Regions from separate parts of the Kaistella sp. CFF1-2 genome, predicted to be linked through region 3. Evidence: riboswitches for the same ligand, from Rfam matches in the RefSeq annotation. Region 3 holds a riboswitch; each other region holds the start of a gene.
The links. A riboswitch is a leader RNA that binds a small molecule or an ion and turns the genes downstream of it on or off. The one in region 3 is predicted to bind S-adenosylmethionine.
Positions count from the first base shown of each region.

Region 1: it holds a riboswitch for S-adenosylmethionine, as region 3 does, so the genes downstream of both, AC5XHR_RS08480 (hypothetical protein) here and AC5XHR_RS06280 (O-acetylhomoserine aminocarboxypropyltransferase/cysteine synthase family protein) in region 3, are expected to answer to the same signal.
Region 2: it holds a riboswitch for S-adenosylmethionine, as region 3 does, so the genes downstream of both, AC5XHR_RS00095 (Na+/H+ antiporter NhaC family protein) here and AC5XHR_RS06280 (O-acetylhomoserine aminocarboxypropyltransferase/cysteine synthase family protein) in region 3, are expected to answer to the same signal.

Region 1 covers NZ_JCAKLF010000002.1:711,501-718,483, forward strand. Annotated here, with positions in the region: gene AC5XHR_RS08460 (hypothetical protein) at 1-410, shown strand, start outside; gene AC5XHR_RS08465 (hypothetical protein) at 438-1,034, opposite strand; gene AC5XHR_RS08470 (hypothetical protein) at 1,055-1,876, opposite strand; gene AC5XHR_RS08475 (hypothetical protein) at 1,887-2,534, opposite strand; gene AC5XHR_RS08480 (hypothetical protein) at 2,544-3,347, opposite strand; SAM-I-IV-variant riboswitch at 3,406-3,507, opposite strand; gene AC5XHR_RS08485 (hypothetical protein) at 3,680-4,222, shown strand; gene AC5XHR_RS08490 (HNH endonuclease domain-containing protein) at 4,281-5,276, shown strand; tRNA gene AC5XHR_RS08495 (tRNA-Leu) at 5,371-5,454, opposite strand; tRNA gene AC5XHR_RS08500 (tRNA-Gly) at 5,459-5,534, opposite strand; tRNA gene AC5XHR_RS08505 (tRNA-Leu) at 5,544-5,625, opposite strand; gene AC5XHR_RS08510 (DUF3127 domain-containing protein) at 5,783-6,166, shown strand; partial or broken gene aat (leucyl/phenylalanyl-tRNA--protein transferase) at 6,233-6,870, shown strand; gene AC5XHR_RS08520 (DUF5689 domain-containing protein) at 6,920-6,983, opposite strand, start outside.
Region 2 covers NZ_JCAKLF010000001.1:14,822-21,804, forward strand. Annotated here, with positions in the region: gene AC5XHR_RS00085 (helix-turn-helix domain-containing protein) at 40-1,566, opposite strand; gene AC5XHR_RS00090 (hypothetical protein) at 1,940-2,485, shown strand; SAM-I-IV-variant riboswitch at 2,531-2,626, shown strand; gene AC5XHR_RS00095 (Na+/H+ antiporter NhaC family protein) at 2,671-3,990, shown strand; gene AC5XHR_RS00100 (ankyrin repeat domain-containing protein) at 4,113-5,588, shown strand; gene AC5XHR_RS00105 (DUF2271 domain-containing protein) at 5,595-6,086, shown strand; gene AC5XHR_RS00110 (PepSY domain-containing protein) at 6,090-6,983, shown strand, end outside.
Region 3 covers NZ_JCAKLF010000002.1:252,857-259,839, reverse strand. Annotated here, with positions in the region: gene AC5XHR_RS06295 (hypothetical protein) at 1-152, shown strand, start outside; gene AC5XHR_RS06290 (hypothetical protein) at 172-732, shown strand; gene AC5XHR_RS06285 (glycoside hydrolase family 20 protein) at 747-3,005, opposite strand; SAM riboswitch class I at 3,133-3,231, shown strand; gene AC5XHR_RS06280 (O-acetylhomoserine aminocarboxypropyltransferase/cysteine synthase family protein) at 3,348-4,643, shown strand; gene ctlX (citrulline utilization hydrolase CtlX) at 4,731-5,654, shown strand; gene AC5XHR_RS06270 (TonB-dependent receptor domain-containing protein) at 5,843-6,983, opposite strand, start outside.

The DNA of each region.
Region 1 (6,983 bases), 460 kb from region 3:
GGATGATTTACCTTGGCTTTCCATCAATTGACTTCTCAAAAATGTCAAAAGAAGAACGATCATACTTTGTTTATTATTTATGTTTTTTCGTTGCTTTTGATCTTTTGGTTTTCACATATAATAATGAGAACTACGAATTGCAAAAAGGGAAATTACAACTTCCAAAATTTGAGTATGGTTTATCTAATGTATTTATTTATCCAGGTGCGATTTTTGAAAAGTTTAAAGTGAATTCCAATTCAGAAATTTTTGAAAATGTTGTTGAACTAGGGTTTGCTTATTTAAATAGTAGGGTTCAAGAAATAGATTCATTGCATATTTTTGATAATATATTTAGTGACAAAGATTTCTTAACAGGAGCATTTAATATTGAATTAAAAAAAGCAATTAAAAAATACTCACAAAAGTAATTTAGTAAATTGGCAAGAGTATTTTTTCTATATTAAGGAAACATTTACCCACTCCTGTAGTTCTTTTACTCCCCCTTTTTTTCGGCAGTATCCGCATCCCCATTCATCTGTATTGATATCGATGTAAATGTGATGGCTATTAGAACCGACGCAGTTGGCATAATAGAGTCCTTTTTCCGTATTATAGGGTTTAGGATTCAACATAAATTTTGTGAAAATTTCTAATAAAGGACTTGTGGTGAAACCCTTTATTTTGTCTTTAATAGAAGTTATAATTGTTTCAAAATCAGTGTCATTAAGGTGTTGTGATTTCCAATTGTACGGTAACGACTGAAAGGGTAATCTTTTATGGAAAATGTCTTCAAAACATCGGATTAAATTTTCTTGGAAAGACCTTCTAGCATTGTATTTGTATTGACTCTCAATTTTTTCCTCGTCTTTTATTTTACAATCTTCAACCAGCGCTATAAATTGGATGAAATTGTCTGCTGTAATTCGGTAATAGTATATCAGAGGAATGTCAAAACTTTGACAATCAACTTCAAGAGTGGCTAAGACGGTAAAATCATCGATCTTTGCTTTTCCGAATATTTCGTGAAAGGTTGTCCCTTCTTCTTGTGACATTGATGTGTGTGTACTAAAATTCATTCTACTATTAAAAAAGCGTTAAAAGGATTCCATTCATACGTTTTCTTATTTACAATATCTTGATAAGGATTCCATGTTTTATCAATACGGCATTCTTCCTTTAGTTCATTTCTTTCAGATTCACTTAGTTGATTATAGTATTGAATGAGCACTAATGATTCTGTCGTATAGGAACAATCTGGATATGAATAATAGGATTCATGTAAAGCAACCAATATCATATTTTTATAATCATTTGTTATTTTAGGCTCAATTTTCCTATAATATGAATTTACTTCTTTATTGAACCTTCGATCACATAGAAAGAAATACAACTCATTTGGGTTTTTAATGATAATAGCCTTCATCATTTTGTCAATTTCATCTTCACGATCTATGTACTCGGTATTGTCTTTAAAATCTACAATGCCTTCCTTCAGGTATTTTTGAATATGTTTTGAGAGACTTGTGATGGTTTTTGTGCTAAAGTATTTCATATAGCTTTCTTCCCACCAATCATTCTTGGTGTCATGAATAAGATCAATGGCGAATTTTTCATATACCTCTTCAGAGGATTCATCTTCTAAACATTTAGCCATGACGTCTACTTCATTAGCACAAAATAGCAGTCGCAAATGTGCTTCTACATTTCTATTGATGAAATTCTTAATTATCCATGCATTTTCATCTTTCGTGAAATCAAGGGATTCGGAAAAATAATCAGCTTTAATACCCGGATATGGATATAGAACCTCCATTTCGATATAATAGTTTTCGAAGTAGGTAACTTCCACAACTAAGAATTGACCGAGCATCCATTGAACAAATAATTTTGTCATTTTTTATGTTTTAGAGGTTTCCATACATCTTATTTGTTCTTTCAAAGAATTCGACGTTTAGCATTGGGTTAAAGTTTGATATTTTTTGAGAAGAAATTAACTCTGCTAGTATCTCAATTTTAGTTTTTTGATCCATTTTAGAATACAATTCTTCAAAATCTGGATTCAAAATACTCGGAGTTTGAATTTTTGCTTGCAATGAAAACTTCTTTTGTATTCCATTAGCCAGAATATGTTGATTAAGTACTCTTGTTAAATTACCCGTCAAAGTATATCTAAAAGCATTATGTCTTGGAAGTTCTGAGAAATAAATTTCTTCAAGAGTTTTGAGTTTATCGAAGTATTCGTTGTTTTGCCCATCTGAGTCTTCGATTCCAAAAAAACGTTCTTTTATGATTTGATAATAGTCTTTGATGATATCTTCGCTCTGCTTTTCTACTATGTCAGAAATTTGGAAGCAAATTTTGAGTATTTCCTTTTCCCAATATGCTGATGATTCTTTACAAAAAGCACCACTAAGTTTAGGAACTAAAGAAAATGCGATTCCATTGTATGGGTAGAGTAGTTTGATGCAAATCTCTCTTTTGTTTGAAACGTATTTTTGACCAATTAATAAACGGTCTTTATCATGCGTGTATACGATAGTGTTAGTCATCATTTTTAAATTTTATAGTTCACTAATTTGTAACATTATTCCAGCGTCAGGATTCATTAAATCATCTTCATCGAAGATCCAAACCGTATCATCGTATTCTTCTTCATCTTCGGCATATTGGAAGTCGGATAAGTCAACAATCACGCTATCTTTATATTTCATACTATAGGTAAATTGACGATTGTAAACTTCAATTTGTAATTCATCTTTTGAATAGGCCTTGTATTTTGATTTTTCCATACAGATATTCGCGAGCTCGACAGCACAATCTTTCGCGTCGCAATCTCCAAAATAGGGTGTTCCATAAGAATCATCGTCTGAATCATAAGTGATTGAACCTTCATATTGTATGACTTCTCCATCGAGGCATTTTAAACTTAAGTAGATGTCATCATCAGTACCCATAATAAGAGCTTTTCTTCCGAGGATTGTACTTAATTCTTGGTATAAATTTAAATCGTAGTCAAATATTTCTGTACAACGGTAATGCCCGTTTAGAAAAATTTCTTCTTCATAAATTTCAAATACTTTATTGTACGATTCTGCTTTTTGGGAACCGTATTTTGATGTGTGATAAAGTTCAAAATACCCTTCAAAGAACTTGAGAATGTCTTTGTTTTTAGCTTTTGCAATAATTGATGTGCGTTCTTCATAGCCGTCATTTTCATAAGACTCACCGCTTATGTAGTTGTTGTAAACCATGAATCGGACCATATCAATCGTTTTAAGACAATACTTTTCGCCTCGTACTTTTTGGAAGCCTAAGTGTTCTGGCTGTGTACTAGATAAATCTGTACTTAAATTGGTTGTAGACATATGATATAATTTATAATGTTTCAATTACAAATCATAACAAGAGAAAAATTGTGGGAAATAACCTTTTTTATTTTGGCAGGTTTGCCCTCATTCTATACCACCGTGGCAGGTTAAAGCTCGGTTGGTGTTCTGAAATAATCAGAATCTCTTGATGATATGTTGCAAATATAGAAATCTTTTTTAGAATTGAGTGCAAAAACAATAAAAATCCCTATTTTTAAATGTTTTCATTAGAAAAGTAATGAATTTACTATGATCAGCAAATAATTCTTTAGATAAGAGAATCAATAAAGTGTTTTTTTTTAACTATAAAAGTATTTTATTTGAAAATAATGAGCTACACACCAGAACTACAAAAGGTAATTGACCAACTAAATCTTAAGAAAGAGAATATTCTTTACTTAACTATTAAAAATGTTTACCTTGATGAAATGAGGGAACAATTAAAAAATGTTGAGTATCGAGATAATACGGAGTTTTTTAGGAGAAAACTTTTTATTAAGGGTAAAGATGGTTTACCATCTCATGAAATGAAGCCTTTGAAGTACATTTTATTTCAAGGAGGCTACGAGCCAAATAGTCCCAGGTTATTAATAGGCTTAAAAGGGTGGACCTTGGACAAGAAAAAGTTTCCAGATACCCTGGACATCCAAGGACATGACATTTATAAGGGCATTTGCTTATTACTTGATACTATTGTATTTGATTCTCAAAGAGGGCGGTTGTACCGGGATATTCATAACTTGAAGAAACCAGAAAAAGTTATGGCTAAAGTTCCTGATAAATCTGTTTTACCTAAAAAAGAATCAGTTAAGAAAGGAATGAAAAAGCACAAGCTAATTTTGGAAATTAGGAAAAGGAAAAAGAACATTTGATTTATTACAACGAGCCAACATGCACTTACCTCATTCCCAAAAACTTCCTGTAAACCTTTTGTCTGCTGTTTTTAATAGAACAACAGCAACATATAAGTATTATTGGTTGCTTGCATTAATTGAATCTGTAGAGCAAGGGAAGTTGGAGATTTCTAAACGAGAATTGTTTTCAAGAATGATTAGCGCTTCTTGGTATACAATAAACTATTTTCACTTGTCTTTTGGAGCTTTTGATATGATTGAAGATGCAATTCTGAAAATTAGAGAAACAGAAGGAATAACAATCGACGAAAATAGAACAGAAATACTAAATCAATTATTATCATCAAATAATAAAGAAACAGTAAGAGTCTTGAATCATTTTGATAAAAATGTTCCGCATTGGTTTCTTTCTCCTTGGTTCCCCAACAAATCAAAAAAAGATGTATATAATGCTTCTCAAGATTTTGAGAAGAAGGCAATTTACGGTTTAGAAAAGGATTTTATTAAGATAAACCCTTTGTGGCAGAACTATTTGACGAAAAATTCTAAAATTTTAAAAGAGTTTTGTTATTGGAACTTAGCTTTGTTTTTACAAACAAGAAACCCTAATGTTCCAGACATTCCAAATAAATTAATCAAGCCAGCAACTAGAAATAGCCTTGTAAATCAGACTAAGGATTATTGGAAGTTGGTTTTTAAAGAGATGGGATCTATAGAATGTATATTTACTGGAAACAGACTAGACTACTCTGAAAAGAATTTCGCTATTGATCATTTTGTTCCATACGCTTTTGTCTCACATGATCTAATTTGGAATTTAGCTCCCGTTGATAGAACCTTTAATTTGTCTAAAAGCGACAGGTTGCCATCGTTTGATGTCTATTTTCACAAGTTTAAGGAATTACAGAAGAATGCATTCGAAATACATTTAAGCAACAAGTCCAGTAGCAAATTTTTAGATGAATACCTTACAATATTTCCATCCATTAATTCTTTTGATGAAAAATTGTTTGAAAACACAATACAACCATTACTTACTATAGCGAACAATAATGGCTTTCTTTATTTTTAAATAGATCAAACTATTCTAAAATAAATTAGCCACCCTTTTGACCACCCTAAAAACAAAAAACCCTCTGTTAACCTAAGTTACAGAGGGTTTAAAGTACCCCAGACGGGACTTGAACCCGTACGTCCTTGCGGACACAGGATTTTAAGTCCTGCGTGTCTACCAATTCCACCACCAGGGCGTAGTGGAGCGAAAAACGGGATTCGAACCCGCGACCCCAACCTTGGCAAGGTTGTGCTCTACCAGCTGAGCTATTTTCGCATCGATTTGTGCGGATGAAGGGACTCGAACCCCCACGCCGTGAAGCACCAGATCCTAAGTCTGGCGTGGCTACCAATTACACCACATCCGCAAATTTTTATAAAGAACTCCTTTCTTTTTTGTGAGTGCAAATATAAAGCATTTTTATTTATACTCACAAATTTTTTTCAGAATTATTTTTAATAATAAATTTCATTTATTCGGCAGTACCATTCATTTTTGTTATTTTTACAAAATAAATATTTGCAATGGAATTACAAGGAACAGTTAAGAAGATTGGTGATACTCAGACGTTTGGATCTGGGTTTCAGAAAAGAGAAATGATTTTGCTTACGCAAGAACAGTATCCACAGCCTATTAATGTTGAGTTTTTACAAGATAAAATTTCTTTATTAGATACTATTTCAGAAGGTGAAAATGTGAAAGTGGGTATTAATATTAGAGGAAGAGAGTGGACGAGCCCTCAAGGTGAAACCAAATATTTTAATAGTATTGTAGGTTGGAGAGTAGAAAAAGTAATGGATGGCGGGGTAGAACCTACACAAGCGATGCCTTCGAGCGCCGCTAGTTCAGCACCTGCAAGCAACGGGAATCCTTTCCAAGAGGAAGAAGATGACGATTTGCCATTCTAATTAAGAATAAAGTTACAAAAACCGAATCCTCTTTTTTTAAAGGGGATTTTTCATTTATTTTGACCTATGATTTTTCTTTCGGATACGCATCCTAATTTTCCAGATCCTCATTTTTATCACCCACCAGGCGGTTTGCTCGCGGCAGGAGGAAATTTAAATGTCGATTATGTTTGGGAAGCGTATCAAAATGGTATTTTTCCTTGGTTTAATCCCGACGAAGAAATTTTGTGGTGGTGTCCCGATCCGCGTTTTGTTTTATTTCCTTCAGAATTGAAAGTTTCCAAGTCAATGCGGAAGATTTTTAAAGATGAGGTTTTTCAGTTTACGGAGAATGCTTGTTTTGAAGAGGTCATCCGAAGTTGTCAGGAAATTGAACGACCAGATCAAGATGGAACTTGGATTACCGAAGATATCATTAATGCTTTTTTAGAGCTTAATCTGCAAGGAAAAGCCAAGAGTATTGAAGTTTGGCATGAAGGTGAATTAGTCGGTGGATTTTATGGAGTAATTGTTGGTCGTATATTTTTGGGGAAAGTATGTTTTCTAGGATGAGTAATGCTTCCAAAGCGGGTTTCATTCAATTTGTTTTGAGATATAGCGAAGTGTTTGATGTTATTGATTGTCAAATACATTCTAGCCATTTAGAATCATTGGGAGCAAGAAATATCCCAAAATTAGAATTTTTAAAATATCTTAAAAAATAAAAAAGACCTCAATTTGAGGTCTTTTTTATTACTATAGTGTGTGTTCAGATTATTTCTTAACACCTCGTACGATGACTTTGTCAAGTTCCCAAGAGACTGAAGCTCCTGCAACA
Region 2 (6,983 bases), on a different contig from region 3:
TTTATTGTATTGATTATCAGTTGTGGAAAATTGTAAAATCTATTTTGGCTTAAAATGTGAGTTTTCTGAGGTATTTTCCTCTTTTAAATAGTTGATATATTGTGATGGAGAAATTCCGTTTTTTGCTTTAAAGTTTATTGCAAATTGCGTGTGCGAACTGTAGCCAGCCATTTCCGAAATCACAGCAATTTTGTACTTAAATAGTTGCGGGTTTTTCTTTAGCTCTTTTGATATGTAATCGATTCTAACCGAATTTAGATAGCTGTAAAAATCTTCACCTCGATATTTTTTTAAAAAGTAACCTAGATTTCTTGGCGTAATTTTTAAAATAGTTGCCATTTTGGTTGCTGAAAAATTGAGCGCTGTAAACAAAATTTCCCTTTCAAAAGCTTCCAATCGTTGCAAGATTTCAGCTTCATTATCGAGCTCTTTCTTGAGATTTGTTTGTGTCGTTAGTGTTTTTTCTTTTTCTGAGATTGTATTTTCAGAACTATGATTTTCTTCTCGATTAAGGCGATCTCGCAAGTCTTCGTAGCGCTTTCTTCTTTTTCTAGCAGTGCGAGTTTTATAAAGAATATAAATGGATATCAGAACTATGGATGCAATACAATAGACCATCCATCCCGTGATTTTTGTTTTTTGGCTTTGTAATTTTTTGAGTTCTTTTTTTGATTCATGTAAGGTCAAATCTTTCGAAACCTCCGATTCTTTGTTCGTTAAATCGTTAATTTCATGCAGGATTTTTGTTTGTATAGATGCAGGATCAATTTCGGACTTTAAACGTTCTTCTAAAATTTGTTTTGTCAGAGCTTTTGTCCCGTTCTTTTTTGATGTTTGATACGCTTTATTAAAGAGTTCTAAAGCTTGATCTTTTTGATTTTCTTCAACTAATACTAACGCTTTAGAAAGCTCTAAAATTTCGGATAGTGTTGGATTTTTAGATGGTATCTGACTTATAAGCTGATCAGCTTTGGAAATTGTTTTTTTAGCTTCTTCCGTTTTTCCGCACTTTAATTGTGCAAAAGCCAATTGCGCATAGACCGCAAAAATAAAATTAAGGTCTTTCTTGCGTACTTGGGGTGGAATTAAATTCAAATATTTTTCTTTTTGGATGGCGGATTGGCAATACTTTTCATCAATATCATTAATTTTTGAAAGTATATAATGGGTTTCTGCTTCTTTATAAGGATCATTTGATTGGCCAATTAATTTCTTTTCGCGATCAAGCGCCTCATTAGATTGCATTATAAGTCCTGCTCTTCGATAGGCCAAAAGTAAGGTTAGAGTATAATCGCGTTTTAATCGTGTTGAGTCTGTTTGGTTTCCAAAATGCTCTGCAGATTCCAGTAAATTTACGGCATTTGCATATTCCCCTTGACGAAATTTATTAACTCCTAAAATATAGTACGAATAAGAAAATTCATATGGAGTTTGCGCGTTTTTTAAAGCTTGTAAGCCGTTGTATTCTAAATTTAGATTACTCTCTTTTGCTTGTTTTTGGTGGAACAGAAATCGCTGATGTTTTTCTTCATTAGGATTGCTTTGGCTATATATAGGTATAGCCATTATAAGTAAGAATACTATAATGGGAGTTCTAAGGCACATATTAACACAGATACAAAGAGAAAGATACTCTTTGTATTATGCAAAAATATAGTATTTATTTTGGGAATATTCAATTATTAAGTTAAGATTTGTTCTAAATAATTAATTTAGATTGCTATTATTTTTGATTTCTTGCAATGTAATGGATGTTTCATCTTATAAACTTTGACATTATTCTATTTATCACTTAAATGTAGATTTGTAGTAGACTTATTTTATTGTCCATATTTCGGTGTAGGAATCTGCTTTTTAGAATATAAGCATAATTGATAATTGTGTACTATTTTCAAAATATTTTAATTGTATCTTGCTTGCAGAACGAAAATATAGATTTATGAAAAAGGGATTAGTTCTAATAACCAGTTTGTTTTTGTTGCAATCGTGCGTCGTTTCTACGGCAGCCAAAGTTGTAAAAGGTGCTACAAAAGTGGCTTATAAAACCGTTAAAGGAACCGTTAATGGAATAAGTTGGGCGGTCAAAAAAGCTGAAGGCAAAATTAATGAAGATGGCTTGGATGGAACTTGGAAAATAGTTGGAGTGTATCATGGTACTTTCGACGATTTTCAAAAAGATTCAAATCCAGCAACATCCTTTGAAAGTGAGTGCGGAGAAGCTTTTGATCAGTTAGTTTTTAAAACCAATAAATCCAAATTCAAACAAGCTCATTGTTCATCCGAAGATCAAGATTGGACAAAATATAAATTGAAATTTGGAAAAAATCCGTTAACTAGAGATAAAGAAAATTTTATTGAATACGGGAATAATTCTTATATTTCGGTTATTGATGTTTCTAACAAAACGTTAGTTTTAGAAGGAAATGTGCTTCCCAAGCTTTATTTTTCTGGAGCCAAACTCTATTTATTAGAAAAAGTAAAATAGGTAAGAAAGGTGTTTTTTTCATCTTTCTAATTTTTTATATCTTTGCGGCATTATCAAGAACCCCGAAAGTCGGGTAGCAACCTGCAACAACAAGCAAGGTGCTAAAAACGATAAGCCATTTCTGGAAAAAACGTTGATGCTTCTCTGAATTGTGTTTATCGGATTGATGTAAGAATTACTGATGCATGAACACAATTTTTAAAAATCCTATTTGGGCTTTATTTCCATTTTTCGTTTTTATCCTGGTTTTTCTAGGAGCTGGTATTTATTATAATGATTTTTACGCAATGCCTTCCCCAATCGCAATTATTGTGGGAATTATCGTGGCGTTTATCATGTTAAAAGGTTCCATGAAAGAAAAAACAACTACTTTTTTGGAGGGTTGTGGCGACCGGAATATATTAACAATGTGCATCATCTATATTTTGGCGGGTGCTTTTGCAGCAGTTTCCAAATCCATTGGTAGTGTTGATGCCATTGTGCAATTGGGAATTCAGACGCTTTCCCCTCAATATTATCCCGCGGGAATATTTCTTATAGCTTCATTTTTATCTATTGCCTCAGGAACATCGGTCGGGACAATAGTGGCTCTTGGTCCAATAGCAGTTGGACTTTCAGAGGCTGGAGGTTGCGATATTAATATTGTAGGAGCGGCGCTTTTAGGGGGTGCTATGTTTGGGGATAATCTTTCCATAATATCAGATACAACGATTGCGGCAACTCAAATTATGGGTTGTGATATGCGAGATAAGTTCAAGAATAATTTCAGTTTTGTATTTCCAGCAGCGGTTATTGCGTTTCTAATCTATATTTATATTGGTTCAGGGAATACGGATGGTGTTCAAAATACATTGAGCTCGGAGGCTCAGTCGCCCATACTTATTATTCCTTATCTCGCCGTAATTTTATTGGCTTTCTTTGGATTGGATGTTTTTCTCGTTTTACTTATAGGTATTGCTTTAAGTGGAATTTTCGGTTTTATTTATCATGATTTTAGCTTTTTGGAGTTTGGGAAGAAGGTGTATGAGGGTTTTACAAGCATGACGGAGATTTTTCTTTTGTCGTTATTAACAGGTGGTTTAGCGGCATTGGTTGAAAAAGCTGGTGGAATTGACGCTTTATTAGGTTCAATTCGAAAGAAAATTTCAGGACCAAAGTCCGCTTTATTAGGAATAGGAACTTTTGTGGGATTAACAGATGCTGCAACAGCGAATAATACAATTTCTATTGTCATTACAGGTAAGGTTGCCAAAAAAATTACTGAAGAATTTAATATAAAGCCTAGAGTTACAGCTTCTATTTTAGATACATTTTCGTGTTTTGTACAAGGGATTATTCCCTATGGAGCACAAATTTTAATACTAACGGGTTACAGTAAAAATTCGATTAGTTATCCTAGTTTATTACAAAACAGTTTCTACTTGTTTCTATTACTTATTGCTGTTTTCATATATATAGGAGTCGCTAAAATCCGTAATTCGGATAATTTTACAGCCGCTGAATAAATTTATTTCCTGCATTTTATCACTTTTTTAATATTTCTTTTGGAGGTGTTATTTTTATTCTTAATTTTGTTATTTATAATTATTATAAATAAAATTAACGAATCAATCATACCATATACCTTATGAAAAAGATCTTTTTTGCTGCTGTTTTTTTAGTAGCTGTTGCTTTCGGGAAAGCTCAAAAAAATACCTTATTAGATGGTGCTTTTTGGAAAAATAACCCAACTTTAGAGACTGTAAAAGCAGAAATCGCAAAAGGAAATAGTCCGTCACAACAGAATGGAGGATTCTTTGATCCCGTTGTAATGGCGATTAACAATAAGGTTTCAACGCCTGTTATTCAATTTATGATCGAGCAGGAAGGAAATTCGATTGATAAAAAAACGCACCATTCAAGAACGTATTTGCAGTGGGCTGCGGCTTCTGGAAATTTAGAATTGGTAAATTATCTTTTGGCGAAAGGTTCGGATGTGCATTATAAAGACAGTCATGGTTCGTCTGTTATCGAGTATGCAGCCGAAGCTGGAAACAAAAATACGGCAGTTTTTGATGCGTTAATTAAAGCTGGAGCCAATCCAAAATTGAAGCATGAAGACGGTTCAACTTTAATCATGATGAGCATTGCGAATGATGACGATTTAAAGTTGGCGAATTATTTCGTTTCTAAAGGTTTGTCGCTTCAAGATAAAGATGCAGCGGGAAGAACGGTTGCAGATTATGCAATGAAGTTGGGGAATTTCAAAATTTTGGATCAATTAATTGCGAAAGGTGTAAAACCAACCGACCAAGCTTTGTTTTTTGCAACTCAAGGTTCGCGCGCAAAATCAAATGGATTGGATGTTTTCCAAACTTTAGTAGAAAAATATAAGTTGAATCCAAAGGCCTTAAATCCAAATGGAGCAACGATTTTAAATTCATTGATGAGAAGACCAAATCTTGAGATTATTCAATATTTCTTGAACAAAGGTGTTGATGCAGGAATTGCCGATAAAGAGGGAAATACAGCGTTAATGATGGCTTCTCAAGGAAAAGATGCGAAAGTAATTGAAACACTTTTAGCAAAATCTAAAAACGTAAACGCAGCCAATGCAAAAGGCGAAACTGCGCTAATGAAGGCTATTGAAAGCGGTTCTGCTGATGTTGCAAGTCTATTAATTAAAAACGGAGCCAACGCAAAAGCGACTGATAAAGCTGGAAATTCTTTAGCGTATTATTGGTTTAATTCCTATAAATCAAATCCAGAAGCGATTGCCGATTTCGCAGCGAAACAAGCTTTGTTGCAAACGGCTGGCGTTGATTTTAAATCGACTCCAAAAAACGGAAACTCGTTGTTGTTATTGGCGGTTGACAAAGGCGAAATCGATTTAGTGAAAAAAGCAGCGGAATTGGGTGTTGATGTAAATGCTCAAGATGCCGATGGAAACTCAGCTTTGCACAAGGCGGCGCTGGTTTCTAAAGACGATAAAATGCTAAAAACTTTGGTGGATTTAGGCGTTAAAAAAGATTTAAAAACAGAATTTGAAGAAACGGCATACGATTTGGCTAAGGAAAACGAATTCTTAACAAAAAATAAAGTGTCAATCGACTTTTTGAAATAAAAGATTATGAAAAAGAAATGGAAAGTTATGGTTTTGAGCGTGTTTGCATTGGTTTTGTCCAATTCAATTTTCGGTCAAACAACGAAGTACAAAACAATGATTCAGATGAATGCGTATTCGGGGAAAGAAGCCTATGTGGTGATTTCGCTAATCAATCCGAAAGGGCAGTACGAGCAGACTTTGGGCGTTTTAGGAACCGATAATGAGTGGTACAACACGCTGAAAGAATGGGACAAATTTCAAAAAGTTAAAAAGCAAAAATTAAACGGAATTACAGGCGCTTCGGTTGCTGGTGGAGCGAGAGCAACACGTTTAATTGAATTTGACACAGCTAAACTAGACAAAGGTTACAAGCTTCGTTTCGAATCTGCCGTTGAAACTCAAAAATACTACGCAAAAGATGCTGAAGTTGCTTTATCATCGGCGGTTTTAGACAATAAAGCGGGCGTTACAGGCGGCGGTTACATCAAAGCGATTCGATTTTTAAAAGTTCAGTAAAAAATGACCGTATCCATTTGGCGGTATGCTCATTTGGCGTTGGCGATTATTTCGTCCGCTTTCCTTTTGATTTTGTCGGTTACGGGCGTTATTTTGGCGTACGATGAGATAGATGAAAAAGCTCCGGCGTACCGTGTAGAAAATTTTCAAGAACTCAATCTGGGACAGGTTTTGCCCACACTTCGTGACTCATATTTTGAAGTGATTGAAGTGAAGGTGGATCACAACGATTTTGTGACCATCGATGCTTTGGACGAAAACGGAAATCCCGTAAAATCCTATATTGATCCCAATTCTGGAAAGAAAATTGGTGAAATAAAACCCAAAAGCGACTTCATCAATTGGACGACTGCTTTGCACCGTTCTTTGTTTTTAAAAGAAACTGGAAGAGCGATTGTCGGCGTGGTTTCCTTCATTTTATTTTTGATTTCGATTAGTGGTTTTGTCCTTATTTTAAAGCGTCAGCAAGGGCTAAAACATTTTTTTACCCGAATTCGAAAAGATTTTTTCTCCCAATATTTTCATGTCGTTTCGGGACGATTGTTGTTGATTCCGATTTTGATTGTTGCCTTAACGGGAACCATTATTTTCATGGTTCGATTGGACTTTTTCAAAGGTGAAAATCAAGAGATAAAACATACTGCAAAAGCTGGTGAAGCCAAGCATTTAAAAGATATTCCTTTCTTTAAAAATACGGCTTTGGATGATGTCGAACGCATCGAATTTCCTTTCGTTCCCGATGATGAAGCCGAACCGTTTATCGTTCATTTAAAAGATCGTTCGGTGTCGGTAAATCAAGTCACAGGCGAAATTATTTCCGAAACTAAATATCCATATTCCGCAGTTTTAGAAAAGATAAATCTTGATCTTCATACTGGGAAAACCAGCCGTGTTTGG
Region 3 (6,983 bases):
TTTTCCCCAAAGGAGATTATTATGTTTTAGAAGACTCGGATGAAATGCATGCTCGATTTTCAATTGGTAAAAATGATGTGGAAGATGCTTTTCATTTAGTTTTTAAAAATGGAAACTTAGAGTTAGTTACTTTATGGTGGCTTTTATGCTAAAATTAGGTTGAAACTAAAGATGAAATTAATAAAAAACACTAAAGAATTCCTGAGAAAAATAGGTTTTCCAATACTTGGATTGGCTTTACTAGCTTGTGAAGCGAAGGAAGGAAAACAGACCGAAGTGGAAAACGCCTCTGAGCTAAAAACACAAATTATTCATGAGATTGCAAAGACAATGTCACCGAAAGACACATTGTTTTTAGTGAATGAAAGGACAGTTGGAGTTTGCGGTAACGATGACCGATATGATGGGGTAACGACTCCCGAAGAACGATTTGAAGAACTTAAATACATTAAGGAAAATCCGTATTTCATCGATCTTGCGACCGGTTTTGATGAACAGTATTCAATTAATGGAAAAACAATTTTTGTCGGTCACGGTTTTGATGATGAATTTACTTCTGCAACACATCATTTTTACAACGATTCATTAAAAATCAAGAAAACGGTGCACGACATTCATCCTTTAAAAGTTACAAAAGACAGCGTTGAAATCCTTATCCAAAATTATTCGGATAGTCAAGATTTTAAACAATTACTTTTCGTAAAACGTAATTCTAGTTGGGAAAAGCGATAAGTTTTTTTAATCTTTTAATTCACTGAAATTTCATCGACAAAAAGCCAAGCTTTGTTTTCTGCTCCAGGCATTCCTTTCGGGATCACACCAAAGTTGGAAACAATAACTTTTACATATCGAGCCGTAGTTTTCGGCAGGTTGATTTCGATTTTTCCTTTTGCATTTTGAATTTCATTTGCTTCAACGACTTTTATCGTTTTAAAGTTTTTTTGATCTGATGAGGTTAAGATTTCTACTCGCTTTGGTAAGTATATCCAACTTCCTTGACGTTCTAAAGAATTCAAAGAAATCGAACTAAACTCTTCTTCTTTTCCTAGATCGATCGTTGCATTTACATCATCACCCGAGAAACCTAACCATGACTTACCGTGATTTTTAAAATCTCCTTGAATCCCATCAACAAGAGTAAAAGCACCGCCAACATTGTAGGCAACATTGGGTTCTTTTTCTAACGTAATTGGTTTTCCCGTAGCTTTAGAGAAGCTGAAATTTCTTTTGGTTATTGGACTTTTCATCAATCCATTTTCAAAGTATCCTGATTTTATAGTCGTTGATTTTGCAATGGTAAAAGGAGCATTATATGTTGGTGATTGCGTAGTCGGATCTGTTCCATCTAATGTGTAATGAATATTCGTGGGATCATTTGCGGCCGAAAGTTCATATTTAATAGTTCCATCCGCATTTTTAGTGATCTGATCCGAAACTTCAAAAATAGCCTTTGAATATCGAATTCCTAACTTATTAAAATCTTTAAAATGCTCTAAAACACGGTTTTCAAACGCTTTGTATTCTTTTGGTTTTGAAGTTCCCCAAGCCACTTCAGAAAGAGCGAGCATTCTTGGGAAAATCATATGTTGAACATGTGGAAAATTCAAAATATATTCCGTCCATAAATTTCCTTGGGTTCCCCAAATATATTTGGCTTGCGCTTCATCTAGTTCTTTCGGTATTGGCTGATATTCGTACACTTTTTTCAAACGAAGGTCGCCTCCGATTGAAATAGGTTCTGTTTCTGGATTTCCTTGATAGTAGTCAAAATAATTGGTAGAAGTAGGCGTCATAATCGCTTTATGCTGTGTTTTTGCGGCATGAATTCCGCCTTCAATACCTGTCCAACTCATAACTGTTGCATTAGGAGCGAGTCCACCTTCTAAGATTTCATCCCAACCAATAATTTGTTTTCCCTTGGAATTCACAAATTTTTCAATTCGGGTGATGAAGTAACTTTGAACTTCCATTTCGTTCTTGAAGCCTTTTTCTTTCATCAAATTTTGTACAAACTGACTTTCTTTCCACACAGTTTTGGGAGCTTCGTCTCCACCAATATGGATGTATTCGTACGGGAAAAGCGGCATTACTTCGGATAAAACATTTTCTAAAAAAGTGAAGGTTTCTTCTGTTGGGCAAAAGATATTTTCCGAAACGCCCCATTCTTTCCATACTTCGAAAGGTCCTTTAGTACAAGCGAATTCTGGATAAGCCGCCAACGCTGCTTGAGCGTGACCAGGCATTTCGATTTCGGGGATTACATCGATATGGAGTTTTTTAGCATAAGCAACAACATCTTTAATTTGATCTTGTGTGTAAAACCCACCGTATGGGATTTCATCAAATTTCATATCAGCATAGTGACCAACTTGAGAACCGATTCTAAATCCACCAACAGAAGTTAATTTCGGGTATTTTTTAATCTCAATTCTCCAACCTTGATCGTCTGTAAGATGCCAATGAAATTTGTTGTATTTATACATCGCTAGATAGTCCAAATAACTTTTCACTTCGTCAATAGTAAAGAAATGTCTACAAACATCGAGATGCATTCCACGATATTCAAATTTTGGATAATCGGTTATCTGCAATGCAGGAAATTGATTGTCTTTGCTTTGTTTTAAAATTTGCACTAACGTTTGTATTGCATAAAATTTAGACGCTGGCGAAGTATATTGAATGTGAATTGATTTCGACTTTCCATCGGAGTTTAATTGATATTCATCTTCGTTTTTCGACGTATATTTTTCAACGAAAACTTTCGTTTTAGAATTTTGATTGGTAAATTCGAACGGATATTTGTTTAGAAAATGATTAAATAAATCCACTTCTTTAGCCAAATTCGGGTTGTTTTTGTCAATGAGCTGAAGCTGCTTTTCGATAGCAAATGACGAGTTCGAGTAACTTGCTGAAACAGGCTCTGGAATTAGCGCTAATTTAGTTTGTCCAAATACAAATTGCGTTGCAAATAATGCAATAAGAAAAGCAAGTAGGCTTCGTTTCATAAAGGAAGATTTAGAATTCTAAATTTAGATTTTTTTAATGAATACGCAAAAAAAAGGTTAGTCCACTTATTTGGTAGATTAAAATATTTGATTTACATTTGTCATGTTAAACGATCATTGAACACATCACTTATCAAGAAAGGCGGAGGGAATTGACCCGATGAAACCTTAGCAACCTGTTGAAAAATAAGGTGCTACTTTCAACCTGAAAAGGAACAGATAAGACGAATACAGTAGAATTCTATTTTCAAGATACTCACTCTTTCGGCTTGTCGAAGGAGTTTTTTTATGCTCTTTCGCTTCTTTTAAAGCTGATGTTTCGGTATTAAAAAAATTAAAAAGATGAGTACATTACATTTTGAAACATTGCAATTGCATGCGGGTCACGAAGTTGATCAAGAGACGAATTCTAGAGCGGTACCTTTGTACCAAACAAGCTCGTATACCTTTAATAGCGCAGAACACGGCGCGAATCTTTTTGGATTAAAAGAATTCGGGAACATCTATACCCGAATTATGAACCCAACTACGGATGTTTTCGAAAAACGAATTGCTGCTTTGTATGGAGCGGCGGGAGCATTGGCGGTGGCTTCTGGTCATGCGGCTCAATTTTTGGCAATCACTAATATTTTGCAGCAAGGCGATAATTTTGTGACGGCGCCGTATTTGTATGGTGGTTCGCACAACCAATTTAAGGCGAGTTTTAAGAAATTGGGCATTGAAGCGCGTTTCGCAAAAGATGATAACCCAGAAGATTTTGAGGCTTTAATTGATGAAAATACAAAAGCCTTGTATTTGGAAACCATTGGAAACCCGACATTGAATATTGCCAATTTTGATGCGATTTCTGCGGTGGCAAAAAAACATGGAATTCCGTTAATTGTTGATAATACATTTGGTGCGGGAGGTTTCTTGTTCAATCCATTCAAGCATGGAGCAGATATCGTTGTTGAATCGGCTACAAAGTGGATTGGAGGTCACGGAACTTCCATTGGTGGTGTGATTGTGGATGGTGGAACTTTTGATTGGAGTTCTCCGAAATTTCCTTTGCTTTCTCAACCTTCAGAAGGGTATCACGGATTGGTTTTCGCTGATGTTTTCGGAAAAAATTCACCTTTTGGAAATATTGCATTTATCATTAAAGCGCGCGTAGAAGGATTACGAGATTTTGGTCCAGCGATTTCACCTTTCAATTCATTTTTACTTTTGCAAGGTGTAGAAACGCTTTCTCTTCGTGTGGAACGTACAGTTGAAAACGCTTTGAAACTAGCTAATTATCTAGAAAATCATCCGAAAGTTTCTCGAGTTTTGTATCCAGGTTTGCCCAGTTTTCCCGACTATGAAAACGCAATTAAATACCTAACCAAAGGTTTTGGTGGTGTTTTAACGTTTGAATTGAAGGGCGGAAAAGAAGCCGCTGTTGGCTTAATCGATCATTTGAACTTAATTTCGCATTTAGCCAATGTTGGTGATGCAAAAACATTAATTATTAATCCCGCTTCGACTACGCACGAACAACTTTCTGAGGAAGAACAGAAAAATGCTGGAATCTCTCCAGGCTTGGTGCGCTTAAGCGTGGGAATTGAACATATCGACGATATCATTGCCGACTTATCTCAGGCTTTAGATACGTTGTAAACCCATATTTCTCATTTTTATTTTCAATTTTGGCTCTGTCTTGTTGCAGAGCCTTTTCTTTAGTACATTTGCGAAAAGTCTAATATTATGCAAACAACGGATACTGTTTTGATGGTGGAACCTATCGCATTTGGTTTTAACGCGCAAACGGCAGAAAATAACTATTTTCAAGTTCAAGACAAAAGTCAAAATACGCAAGCCAAAGCATTAGAAGAATTTCAAAATTTCGTTAGTAAACTTAGAGAAGCAGGGGTTCGTGTTTTGGTGGTAAAAGATACGCTGGATCCGCATACGCCAGATTCTATATTCCCAAACAATTGGGTGAGTTTTGGTGAGGATGGAGAAGTTGTTTTGTATCCTATGTTTGCTCCGAATCGACGTGTAGAAAGACGTCAAGATATTTTAGATTTTGTTAAAAACGAAGGTTTCGAAATCTCTAAAGTAACCGATTGGTCTCGTTTTGAAAATGAAAATCGTTTTTTAGAAGGAACGGGAAGTATGATTTTCGATCATCCAAATAAATTAGCCTACGGTTCTGTTTCATTGCGTTTAGATGAAAAGTTATTTATCGATTTTTGTGAATCGATTAGTTATAAACCGGTTGTTTTTCATTCCTATCAAACGGCAGGAAATGAACGATTACCAATTTATCACACCAATGTGATGATGTGTGTTGCTGATCAATATGTTGTTATTTGTTTGGATTGTATTGATGATGAGCAGGAACGCAAGAATGTTGTAGAAACTATTGAGAACTCAGGAAAGGAAATCATCGAAATTTCAGAAGGACAAATGCAGCAATTTGCTGGAAATATGCTTCAAGTTCGCAATACGGAAGGAACTCCTTTTCTCGTTATGAGCGCCGCTGCGAAGAATTCTTTAAATGAAGAACAAATTCAGAAAATCGAAAACTACAACGCGATTATTTCTTCGGATTTAACAACAATTGAAACCAATGGTGGCGGAAGTGCTCGTTGCATGTTAGCGGAGGTTTTTTTACCGAAAGCATAAATCTCTAGCCCTGATGGAAGCGGCATCCTTTGGGATTGACGTGAGGCGGCGGAGCGAAGCGGAGCCGTCCGAGCCACAAGCCTAAAGATACAGCGGACAGCAGGAAATAGCTTCTAATAAAAATCAAAAAAACTTCAGCAAACGCTGAAGTTTTTTCTTTGAAAAATATAATTTAATATGAAGTGAACTTATCTTGTTCTGTTTCTAATTTCGTCTGCAGCACTGTTTACACTACGCATTTTTTTGATTTTCTGATTTCCAAAATTGTACACAACGCTCAACGAAACATTTCGTCTAAACTGATCATTGCTTACGTAATTGTAGTTTCCATTGTCCTGATAATCTTCGATCACGACAACGTTTGTTTTCAAAATATCAGTTGCATTTAGAGCAAACGTCCAGTCGTTCCAGATTTTTTTGATGCTGAGGTCCAAACTCCCTAGGCCTTTCAGCAAGCCAAGTTCAATCTGTTGTTTATTAACATAGAAGAAATTTACGCCCGCAAACCATGTTTTTGCTCTGTCTAGACGGATGGTGTTATTGGTTTGAATAAAGAAACTCGTGGATTTTGTCGAATTTTGATATTCTGGAAACGTGTCGCCTGAAGTTGGGTCGATGCTTAAGCTACCGTCATTGATATTTCGTTGAACTCCAACATTGAAATTGGTTGTCCAATATTGTTTAAACAAAGATTTTTGAATTCCAAATGTAAGTGACATTTCTTGTCTGTCTCCAAAATTGGTTCGAATGTAACGTAATTGATGCTTGTCATATGTCGTTCCATCGGGCCTAGTCGGGATTCCTTGCAACGGAACTTGCGTAATTACATCTTGCATCAAAGAATGATTCAAAATCAAGAAATAGGAATTTTTGTACATATACGTTAACTCTTGATTGTAACTAGATGATGCTTTTACAAAGGGATTATTCTGCGTATAGTTGGTATCGGTAAGGATATTTCGAACTGGGTTTAATTCCCAGAAACTTGGTCTTCGCATACGGCTTGAGAAGGCATACGAAACATTATTGTTATCGTTAATTGCATAGTTCATGCTGACGTAAGGCAACCAATTGGAATAGTTTCTGTCGATTTTAGCCAAACTTGGATCAGGTGCATTGTCTGATGTTCCTAAACTTTTCGTGTATTCAAAACGAGTTCCTACTTTTCCAGAAAATTTTTCCGAGAATTTTTTTTCTGCGGTAACATACGCTCCAATAATATTTTCTTTGTAGATGAAATGGTTAGGTTCGTACTTTGGATTTTCTAGTTTATCTCCATTTTCGTCCTTCAAATCAGCTATGTTTCCGTTTGGATCATAAATGGTTGTT